Regions from separate parts of the Spirosoma rhododendri genome, predicted to be linked through region 2. Evidence: riboswitches for the same ligand, from Rfam matches in the RefSeq annotation. Region 2 holds a riboswitch; the other holds the start of a gene.

Region 1 (5,874 bases), 1.2 Mb from region 2:
CTTCCGCGTATTGGAAGAATACGTTGGAGCCGATAACCGGGCGCTGATTACGGGGCAGAAAACCGGGAATAAAGCCGCGCCCTTCGCCGACAGTGTTGGTATCGGCTACTACCATATCGACCTGCACCCCAGTACCAGCGGCAACAACTACATCGACTTTGGGTCGTTGCCGTTTCAGATACCGTTGGGGGCTTTACTGCCGCAACGAATGGAAAATCTGCTGCCCGCCTGTAAAAATATCGGTACGACACACATCACCAACGGCTGTTACCGACTGCACCCCGTCGAGTGGAGCATCGGCGAAGCGGTTGGGGCGTTGATTTCGTTTGCCATCGATAGAAAGGTGCCACCCCGTGCCGTGCGCGAAAAGCAAAACCTGTTGGCCGACTTTCAGCAACTGATTCGTTCGCAGGGTATCGATACGCAGTGGCCTGCCTAGTCCGGTCATCAGCGAGTGGGGCAGCAAATCTCGTCGACCGACGGTTTTGCCAGAAAAAATCTGGTCGGATAAGCGTTTGAGGGTCAGGCGGCAACACCGGGCTATGACCTGCGCGGCCAGTCTGCTTACGGTGGGCCGGGTGCGTCATCGTTGTGATTGTCCGGCCAATGCGACTAGCTTTGCCCCAACGTTCTTTGTTTTCCGTCAAACAGGCTATTGGTTTTCCTGAGAGGTTCAGGAGATTAAAAAGGAATCGTGTGAAATTCACGAGCAGACGTTGCTACTGTCAGTGACCATCAGAAAAGGGTTTGCCCTCGATGTCCATTGTCCCCGTTACCAGGGGATGAGAAGGACGGCAAATACCGTCACAAGCCAGGAGACTTGCCCTTAGCCTTGCTGATTACGCCCACACGGCCCTGGGTTCTATCACGTATTGACCACTTTTTCCCGTTTCATTTTTCCGCTCCATCACCGGGGCCGGGTGTGGTGTGTCGTATCGATAGAGTTTGGAGTTGGGTAGGCGTATGGAGTTCGGCATCGAACGCGATCAACCATTTTTCAAACCATTTTTATGATCGCACACAATCTCGGCTATCCACGAATTGGTAGCCACCGCGAACTCAAACGGGCCTGCGAACAGTTCTGGGCCAACAAAATCACGTGTCAGCAGCTAGAGGACGTCGGGCGGCAAATCCGCACCGATAACTGGCTGACCCAACAGCAGGCGGGCATCGCGCTCGTTCCCTGCAACGACTTCTCGTTCTACGATCAGGTGCTCGACCTGTCGCTGACGGTAGGGGCCATTCCACCCCGTTTCCAGCCGCTGCTCGACAGTGCCGAACCGGACGATGACCACCTGACGCTGTACTTCGCCATGGCGCGGGGTTATCAGCAGAACGGCCTCGACCTGAAAGCGATGGAGATGACCAAGTGGTTCGACACAAACTACCACTACATCGTTCCGGAATTCTCGAAAGACCAGTCGTTTACGTTGCTGTCGGAACGCATCTTCACCCAGTTCGATGAAGCCCGGCAGACGCTTGGCGTGGTGCCGAAACCGGTGCTGATTGGCCCCGTGACGTATCTGTTGCTGGGCAAAGAGAAAGACGTCGACTTTGACCGGCTGGACCTGATCGACCGGCTGCTGCCCGTCTACGAACAGATACTGAGTCGCCTTCAAACGCAGGGTGCCACTTGGATTCAACTGGATGAACCGGGTCTGTCGCTCGACCTGACCGATGCCCAACGCGCGGTGTTCGCCAAAACCTACGCCCGGCTACGCGGACAATTCCCCGACCTGAACATCCTGCTGGCGTCGTATTTCGACTGCTACGGCGACAACCTGAACCTGGCCCTGCAACTGCCCGTCGACGCGCTGCACCTCGATCTGGTCCGCTGCCCAAGCCAACTGGACGACATCCTCCAAACTGATTTTGCCAGCAAGTCGACGCAGCTTTCAATAGGCGTCATCAACGGGCGGAATATCTGGATCAATGATCTGGAAAAGTCGCGACAGACGATCCAGCGGGTTGTCAATGCTATTGGTAGTGAGCGGGTTATGCTGGCACCATCGTGTTCGCTGCTGCACGTTCCCTGCGATTTGGCTAACGAAACGGCCGAGCAGGGCCTGACGCCCGAAATCAAGCAATGGCTGGCCTTCGCCCGGCAAAAACTGGACGAACTGGCCACGCTCACGACGCTGTTCAACGACCCCGCCAATGCGTCAGCGAATGCGGTTCTGGCGGCAAACCAGCAGGCCATCACCGCCCGGAAAGAGTCAGCGCTGATTAATCGACCGGCGGTGCAGAACAGGGTGCGCCAACTGACGGAGCAGGATGCACAGCGTAATGCGTCGTTCGTAGACCGGCAGGCGGAGCAGCACGCGCATCTGCAATTGCCCCTGTTCCCGACGACGACAATCGGTTCGTTTCCGCAGACGGACGCCGTGCGGGCCAACCGGGCGAAGTGGAAGAAAGGCGAGAAGACGCTGGCGCAGTACGACGATTTTATCCGGCAGGAAACTGAACAGGCTATTCGCTGGCAGGAAGAAATTGGCCTTGACGTACTTGTTCACGGCGAATTCGAGCGCAACGACATGGTCGAATATTTCGGTGAACTGCTCGACGGTTTTGCGTTCAGCGAAAACGGCTGGGTACAGAGCTACGGGTCCCGTTGCGTGAAACCACCGATCATTTACGGCGATGTACACCGCCCCGAACCCATGACGGTGCGCTGGGCACAGTACGCGCAGTCGCTGACGCCGAAGCCGGTAAAAGGAATGCTCACCGGCCCCGTCACGATCCTGCAATGGTCATTCGTGCGCGACGATCAGCCCCGGCGCGACACCTGCCTGCAAATCGCGCTGGCGGTGCGCGATGAGGTGGTCGACCTGGAAAAAGCAGGTATTCAGGTGATTCAGATTGATGAACCGGCCCTGCGGGAAGGCCTGCCCCTGCGTCGGGAAAACTGGGCGGCTTACCTCGACTGGGCGGTGCGGGCGTTCCGCGTATCGGCCTCGGGCGTACAGGACCGGACGCAGATTCACACGCACATGTGCTACGCCGAATTCAACGACATCATCCAGTCCATCGCCGACCTCGACGCCGACGTGATTACGATTGAAACGTCGCGTTCGCAGATGGAACTGCTCGATGCTTTCGCCCGCTTCAACTACCCCAACGAGATCGGGCCGGGCGTGTACGACATTCATAGTCCCCGCGTCCCGACGACGGCCGAAATGATCGACCTGCTGCAAAAAGCGGGCGACGTGCTGCCCGCCCGCAACCTGTGGGTCAACCCCGACTGCGGCCTGAAAACCCGCCATTGGCCCGAAACCACCGAAGCCCTGCGCAACATGGTGCAGGCCGCGCAAACCGCGCGGGAATCAATAGTTATCTAGTTTGTAGTTCGTGGTTTGTGGTTGCGCCAGTCCCGGCGGGGCATCGCAACTACAAACCACGAACTACAAACCGCAAACCCAATTTCATGTCCCAACTCACATTTCCCACGCTGGCGGACCGTATCGATGCGGCTGAAACCCGCGTGTTCAAGGCCGTTTTTCCGAGTACGACTAACCATTACGACACCCTGTTTGGCGGTACGGCCCTGCAACTGATGGATGAGGTCGCGTTTATTGCCGCGACTCGGTTTTCGCGCAAACGCATGGTCACAGTGTCGTCCGACAAGATCAATTTTACCAAGTCGATACCGGCCGGAACGATCATTGAACTTATCGGGCGAGTTGAGCACGTGGGCAATACGAGCATCCGCGTGGCCGTCGAAATTTTCGTCGAAGAGATGTACTCGATGGAGCGGCACCCGGCCATTCACGGCACGTTCACGTTTGTCGCGCTGGACGAAAACAAGAAACCCATCCGCATTCTGGACCCGACCGATTCACCCGAACCATGATCTGCAAAGCCAGTACCACGCTTAAAAAAACGGACACAGACGGACGGATTCCCGCCTACACGCTCGATCAATACGTTCGTAGTGAACTGAGCAAACAGTTGATCGAAGCCGTAAAACCGACCTTGTCGGTGAGCCGTGACAATACCGATGCGCCAACCGTCGATTTTAAGACCGAACTGGTCCTGCTGACGTCAGCGCAGTGGCAGTACCTGAAAGACGTATTTCTGTTTACATCAGTCCAGTTGCCCAAAGCACAAAAAACGGTCATTCAGCAGCTAATTGACCGGATTGAAAGCCGGACCACCTAAAACCGGCCGGGCTGAATGGTGTAAATGGTTTTGGAATCGACGTTCTTTTTCTTCGCCGGTAGGAACGTACTGACGTTGTAAACCAGGCCTAGCGCCAGTGTCTGCTGAAGTTGCAGCCGGTTGCTGAAGTCGCGGTCGTAGAGGCCAATCAGGTTAAACGTCGTACTCATGTACCGGTTGATTTTGGCGGTAAACGTCAGGTCGAGCCGGTGAACGGCGTAGCTCAGCCGGGCGTATTCGGAGAAAAACTGGTAGCGGGCATTGAGCGAAATGTTTTCGGTCAGGTCGCGGTTGAGCACCGCCTGTAGCTGAAACGCCAGCACCTGCCCCCGCAGATTCCGACCGGGCGGCACGCCGTAAACGGTAGCCGTGGGGTCGGGTCTGTATAAGCCGGCCGAATCCTGCCGGACGCGCACGCTCTGATCGGCAATGTACGTCAGGCGGGGAGCAAACGGACTCATCCGGATGGCAAACCAGGTCGTTGGTTTGTAAGAAACGCCGAGGGCAAGGGTTAGTTGAGCGGGCGTCAGGAAATTGGCGATTTGCAGCCGGGTCCGGTCGGCGGGGAGGGCGTCGTAGCGATAGCCGGGCGCGAAAAACGTGTTGAAGTACCCCCAACCAATGATATCCCACTTCGGAGCGACTTTGACCCCAACCACCGAAATCAGCACAACCTGATCCGCCGTTTTGAGCGTCGACCCGGCCTGTCGGCTGTAACCCAGTTGCAGGTCGGCGGTGTTGTCCCACGAGATGTTTTTTCGCAGGTAGAGGGCGCGGGCCGTGATGACGCCCCCCAACGCAATCGAATTGGTGCCGCCCCCCGACCAGTTGCTGAAACTGGCCTGATTAAAGTTCAGATTACCCACAAACGACCGCTGCCAGTAGGTCGTGTCGGGTTTTTTGAGGACGGTTTTGAAATTGGTCTTGACCTGAACCGAATCGCTTTTCGGCACGACGATGTTGATCGAATCGCGGTGGGGCGTTACCACCTGAATGGTGTCCTGCGCGATAGCAGAGGTAACGCTTGATACAAGTAACAGCAGCCAGTAGTTGTAGCGCATGGTAAGTACGAAGTAAGATACGGTAGTCATCGGATTGGTTACCGACGGATTCAGGATACATACTACCGAAGCCCGGTGGTTGTTTTGAGCCGGGCCAGCCGACGAATTAACTAGCCTGTTTTCGTGTTTTACGGGTGATGAAAAAACGCACGAAAACCAGTCTGTTTGCCGCCCTGACCGTTCTGTTACTCGGTTGTTCGATGGGACAGGCTCCCGACAATAGGCCCGCTAAACTACCCGCTTTGAAGCCAGGGGAAGTAGTCGCTACGTTTGCGGGTGGCTGCTTCTGGGCGACGGAAGAAGCCTTCGACCGGTTGAAGGGCGTAAACGAAGTTGTGTCGGGCTACGCGGGCAGCGACTACCCCAGCCCGACCTACGCCGATGTCAGCACCGATCAGACCGACCACGCCGAATCGGTGCAGGTGTATTATGACCCCAAACAAATCAGTTACGGGCAGTTGCTCACGGCTTTCTTTGCCGCCCACGACCCCACGACGCTCAACAAGCAGGGACCGGATGTGGGGAAGCATTACCGGTCGATGGCGTTCTACCGCACTGAGTCGGAGCACCGACAACTAGTGAATGCAATTCAAAAATTGGATAAGTCCGGCCAGTTCAAAGACCCGGTCGTAACGGAGGTTGTGCCGTTTAAGGC
Region 2 (5,874 bases):
GGCACCAGCTGGTCAACAAAGCTTGGATTAAGCAGAACCGTTTTATGCACCCGGACGAAGGCCGTCAGTTTGCGCTCAAGGTAACTAATCGGTTTGGATACTAACTCTTTCTCCCCGGACCGAAAATGAATCCAGCAATAGTTGTTGGCACCGGTGCAGTAGGCGATAGATTCAGGTTGCTGAAGGGCGTATTTGATGGCACTCATCTGTCCATTTGTTAGCTGCGGCACAATTCGCCACATCCAGTATGTTATATACGCTGGTAGGAGATAAACCCGGTACCAGTTGATAGGTTCGGCTGACCAAGTGAAACGCTTTGCACGGATTGATTACCCAGCATAATACGTTATTTGTCACCATACTACACCAATACAACCTCACTTTCTGCATATCACGACCGGACCATTCCCTCACGATTTCAAAAAGCGGTTAACCCTGCTAAAAAACAGACCGTTGACACCAGAACATAGTACTCAACTTAAAATAACCCCGCACAAGCATGACTCGCACCTTATTAATAGCGGCTCTCCTGACAGTAGCCATCGGCACCAGCAGCTATGCCCAGGCCAATGTATCGGGTAGCACACGGTCTGATCGCCAGAACAAGCAAAAGACGACGACCCGGAAAGATCCACGACCAGCGCCAGCGCCACCGTCGGTAAGTGCTACCAACCAGACCCGGTCTTCGCCCGACATGGGCACACCAGCATCGGGTGCTACCAGCCAGCCAACCCGTGGTGCCCGCTCCACAACCAACGAACCGGCCCCCAAACGACCAGCCACGAAAAAAACCGGTTCGCAGCGTTAACCACCGGGACGTATAGCTTGGCCACCAGGCAGATAAACGCCAAAGCCGCTATTGGTCTGTCCAATAGCGGCTTTGGTGTTTAGTGGCGTTAGTGCGGCTAGAACGCGAAGTTATACCGGACGAAGAACGAGCGTCCGGGCAGGTTGTAGCCCCGCTTTTCGTAGTAGTTTTCGTCGGTCAGGTTCGTCACTTGCAGGCTCAGCGTATGCTGCCGCGCCAGCGTATACGACGCGCTGGCGTCAAGCACCAGATAGACCGGGTATTCGATTTCGGGGTTGGCTGCGTCGGTGAAATCCGTGTCTTTGCGGTGACCGACGTACCGGCCCAGCAGCCGCGCCCGGAAACCCTTAAACGAATCGTAATCCAGTCCGGCATTGACGTTGGCTTTCGCGACGTTCATGATGTCGCGTTCCGTCACGGCTCCGTCGGTACCAACCACGGTTTCGCTGTACCGAATCATGTTGGTGGCGTTGGCGAACAATTTCAGCGAATACCGATAAGCTGCCAGTGCGCCAAAATCATATCCCGCTTCCGACTCGATCCCGCTGATCTGCGAATCGGCCGCGTTGACGTAAGTAGCCCGCGCCACGATAACATCGCCGTTGGTCTGCCGCTCGTTTACCTGCGTGATAATGCGCGCAATCCGGTCGTTTACGGTCGTGTGGAAGTAGGTTACGCCCGCGCTGAACCCGCTCGTGGGGCGGCTGTAGTGCAGCCCGGCGTCGTAGCTGACGCTATTTTCGTTGCGAATATCCGGGTTACCGGTCGTGATCGTGATGCGCCCCGCCGAGGTACGCACTTCCGAATAGCCCGCTACGTTGAACGCATCGGGCGTTACGAACGCGCGACCCACGGTACCCGTCAATCGCAGATCAGGTGCTACGCGAACCACCGCGCCCAGGCTGGGGCTAACGAACGGCGTGGTCGATTTACCGCCTTTGTAAGTCGTCAGCAGCGGGGTTTCCTTCACGTCGAACGTAATGTTGTCGTAGCGTATGCCCGGTTGCAGAATCAGCCGATCGTTGCTGAATCGCAGTTGCCCCTGCGCGTAGAACGCCGACGAACGGATCGCGTAGTTGGGCGAGGTTGGTGCCCGTTCGGTGGTCGCGTCGGTCCAGGCGCGGCTGCTCGTACTGGCATCCAGATAGTCATAGCCAATGGTCAGCGAGTGCCGACCGATCTGCCAGTTGTCTTTCAGTTGAATCCCCTGCCAGCGGTTTTCGGTCGTCGACGACTGATAAGGTGTAACAGGTTTGCCAGATACGTTGGTCGTTTTGAAAAAGCTATTTTCGCCCGATGCAAACACACGCAACACCGGTTTGTGCGCCCCCAGTTGGCCGCTCAGCGCAACTTCAGCCGCCTGCCGATCGGCATCTTTCAGGCTCGACTGCGTGGTACCGTACGTAATGTCACCCGGCGATTCGACGTCTTTCGCGATGAACTTCTCCCCCGCACATCGACGCGCCAGTTGGCACCTAGCTGATACCCCAGCCGTAGCGAACCCGAGTAATAGGACAGCTTTGTGTTGGGGCGGGTCAGGCCGTCGTCTTTACGGTCGTCCACCGTTTCCGATGGCTTGTTGGTATAATTCTTTACCGCCTGATCGCCGTTCAGTTTGTCCCGGAAGAAATTGCCGCTGCCCAGTTTATAGTCCTGCGCCCGTTTGAAATAGCTGGCCGACAGGTCGAAATCGAGTCGTCTGGTCAGGTTGCCACCGACGTTGCCGCCCGCCTGATAAGTCTGAAACGACCCGTATTCGGCAAAGGCGTTTCCGCGAATCGGCCCGCGCGACCGCCGGGTAATGACGTTGATAACACCCCCCATCGCCTGCGATCCGTACAGCGCCGACGCAGGACCTTTCAGCACTTCCACCCGCTCGACGTTGTTCAGGCCGATAGTCGAGAGGTTGGTTGCCCCCGCCGGACGGCCGTCGATGAGCAGCAGCGTACGTTGGTTTAGCCCCGAAAACTGCGGCCGGAACCCCCGAATACCCACGCCCGACGACAAGCTGGGATACTGAATGACGTTGACAGCCGCCAGCTTCTTGACCAGATCGGTCACGTCGAACGCCTGCGTCTGGGCGATGTCGTGGCGGGTTAGTACGTTGATTTGCTGCGGCACCAGCTCGCGCCGACTATCGGAGCGGGTCGCCGTTACAACGACCTCCGTGAGGTCACGATTGCGGAGTGAATCGGGCGTTTGGCCATAGGCTGACACGGTCAGCAACGACAGGGTTACCAGCGTCGAGCCGACGCGAACCGATATAGCCGATGATGAAGAAACAGGCGCACCCAAACGGTCGCATCGACGGAAAAAATTCGTCACGTAGGTTGTATTTAATTGATAGATGATTGCTGTTGAATCCGTTCGGTTTTTGTCATCCCGACGACAGGAGGAATCTCCGGGTAAGAGTAGGAGAGTCGTCTGCTACCGAAGATCCCTCCTGTCGTCGGGATGACAGAAAGAGAAGTAAAACGGGCCTACCGATACGATTGGGCCACTTCCCACAGCGTGAGAAGCCCGATGCCGATGGAGAAAATACCGACGGCGTAGTTGATAACCCGCACCGCCGTGCGCCAGCGGTCGACCACTTTTGTCAGTGAAAAAGCCAGCAGGCAACCGTACAGCGTCATGGCGACGATGATCCCCGCGCTTTGCAGGATGATAATCCAGACGGCGGTTGCTGCGTCGCGGGCAGCCAGGGTCAGCGCGACGGTGCAGGCTCCACCTGTCCCGGCCAATCCATGCACCATCCCAACCCAGAACGACCGGCTGAACGTCGTGGCCGGTGGATTGTGCGGATGGGCGCGTTCGTGGGTCTGTACGTAATTGCGCCGGATCGCGACGACGCCCAGCCAGATCATCAGCGGCCCAACCGCCAGTTCAACCTGCTCGGCGATGTTGAGAGACAGGGCCGATTTGAGTAACAGAATGAAGCAGGCAAACAGAATGAGCGTGAACGAATGCCCCAGCGCCCAATGCGACGACCGCCAGATGACCCGCCATAGATGCCGACGGCCTGATTTTTCTTTCTCCGACGCCAGTACCGACACGGCAGCCATGTGATCGGGTTCGAAGGAGTGCTGAACCCCCAGCAGTAACGAATCGAGGAGTAACGGATTGACCATGTGCGCAACGGATTGGGGCTGACCGTTGGGAAGTGCGCACGAAAAAAGCCCGGACGCTGCCGCATCGGCGCATCCGTTGACTTTCCTGCCGCTTTTGGTCCCGAAAGCAACCCGGTTATGATGTTCGCGGCAGGTCTTCTGGCTCGTTCAGCACCGACGCCTTCCCATTCCGTCCGGAACAGTGGCGTATTGTCAATGCCTGATTTGTGAACTATACAGCAGCGGGAACTGCTCCGATTAACTCCGCATCGGCGGGGCGACGGATTCCCTTTTAAGCCCTCCGCAACGGAAGGGCACCAGCTAACAGCTGCAAAAGTAGGGGCTTTTCGCGTTACCTTTGGTATCGATTAACGTTTCGACGTCATTTCTTCCAACCGAAACAGGTGCCACCCTATAGGTGGTGAAAAGGGAATCGGGATAAGCCCGAACTGTCGCGCAACTGTACGAACGCATCAAGTCGCTGCTCACAAGCGTCCACTAACCCGTCGATTCGGGAAGGACGGCAGCGATGGTTCAAGTCAGGAGACCTGCCTGTTTCGAGACGACAACGCTTCCGCGGTTTGAAGCTAGGTCGGGTTTGGTGCGTGCTGACTTACCGGTATGGTATCAGCAAGAACGGCAGTATAGGCCTGCCTACCAACCCCCTCTTCTCCATACTGCCAGCGCACAGAAATACCGGTTCGGCCGTTGGTCTGCTCACGACTCAACCCACGTTACGCATGGCTGAACGCTTTTCTCAGTTCCTTGTCGCGGCACCGTCCAGCGGTTCCGGCAAGACGACCCTCACGCTGGGGCTGTTGCGGGCGCTGGCAAACCGGGGATTGCAGGTGCAGCCGTTCAAGTGCGGCCCCGACTACATCGACACGCAGCACCACAGCACGGCGGCCGGTCGACCCAACGGAGTGCCGCCCAACGGACTGCCGCCCAGCATCAATCTCGATTTATTCATGGCGTCGCCGGAGCACGTACGGGCTTCGTATGGGCGATACGTGCAGGAGACTGACGTCGCGATTACGGAGGGGGTGATGGGGTTATTCGACGGGTCGGATCGGATGCAGGGCAGTAGCGCGGCCGTGGCGGAGTTACTGGACATACCCGTCGTGCTGGTTGTCAACGCGAAGGCGATGGCGTATTCGGTGGCCCCGCTGCTCTACGGATTCAAGAATTTTTACGCGGGTATCCGGTTGGTCGGGGCTATTTTCAACAACGTTGGGTCTGAATCGCACTACCGGTTTCTGGCCGACGCCTGCGCCGATGTGGGTGTAGAACCGCTGGGCTATTTGCCCAACAACCCGCGCTTTGCCATTCCCTCGCGGCATCTGGGGCTGCACCTGTCGTCCGAAACGGATTACGAACAGATCATTCAGGCCATCGCCGACGAACTACCCAAAACCGTCGACCTCGACCGGCTGCTGACCGTCACGCAGACCGCTGCACCGGTGGTGGCACCAGCAACTACGTCGGTATCGGAACGGCAGACGCGCCGAATCAGCGTAGCACGGGACGAAGCCTTTCTGTTCACGTACAAACAAAACCTCGACCGGCTGGCGGAGTTCGGCACCGTCACGTTTTTCAGCCCTCTGCACGATTCGGTTTTACCCGACACGGATTTTCTGTACCTGCCCGGCGGTTACCCCGAATTGCACGCGCAGCAACTGAGCGCGAACGAATCCATGCGTACCAGTATCCACGACTACTGCCTGTCGGGTGGACTAGCTTACGCCGAATGTGGTGGGTTGATGTACCTAAGTCAATCCATTCAAGTCCAGTCCCGCCTGACCCGGTCTGGAACAGCCTGGCCGATGGCGGGGGTGTTGGACGTAACGACCTCGATGCAAGCCGCCAAACTGACGCTGGGCTACCGAACCGTCAACTGGAACGACATGCGTATCAACGGCCACGAATTCCACTATTCCAATCTGGCGGAACCAACTCCCC

The links. Region 2 has a riboswitch for cobalamin ahead of HH216_RS15440 (hypothetical protein). Riboswitches for the same ligand answer to the same signal wherever they lie in the genome.
Region 1: linked by a shared signal. The riboswitch ahead of metE (5-methyltetrahydropteroyltriglutamate--homocysteine S-methyltransferase) and the one ahead of HH216_RS15440 (hypothetical protein) in region 2 are both predicted to bind cobalamin.

Annotation. Positions count from the first base shown of each region.
Region 1 covers NZ_CP051677.1:4,944,650-4,950,523, reverse strand. Annotated here, with positions in the region: gene HH216_RS20590 (FAD-dependent oxidoreductase) at 1-439, shown strand, start outside; cobalamin riboswitch at 640-842, shown strand; gene metE (5-methyltetrahydropteroyltriglutamate--homocysteine S-methyltransferase) at 1,011-3,338, shown strand; gene HH216_RS20580 (acyl-CoA thioesterase) at 3,425-3,850, shown strand; gene HH216_RS20575 (hypothetical protein) at 3,847-4,158, shown strand; gene HH216_RS20570 (DUF3078 domain-containing protein) at 4,155-5,249, opposite strand; gene msrA (peptide-methionine (S)-S-oxide reductase MsrA) at 5,357-5,874, shown strand, end outside.
Region 2 covers NZ_CP051677.1:3,707,222-3,713,095, reverse strand. Annotated here, with positions in the region: gene HH216_RS15460 (LytTR family transcriptional regulator DNA-binding domain-containing protein) at 1-206, opposite strand, end outside; gene HH216_RS15455 (hypothetical protein) at 500-808, shown strand; gene HH216_RS15450 (TonB-dependent receptor) at 906-2,114, opposite strand; gene HH216_RS15445 (TonB-dependent receptor plug domain-containing protein) at 2,186-3,133, opposite strand; gene HH216_RS15440 (hypothetical protein) at 3,289-3,936, opposite strand; cobalamin riboswitch at 4,048-4,253, opposite strand; cobalamin riboswitch at 4,301-4,485, shown strand; gene HH216_RS15435 (cobyrinate a,c-diamide synthase) at 4,656-5,874, shown strand, end outside.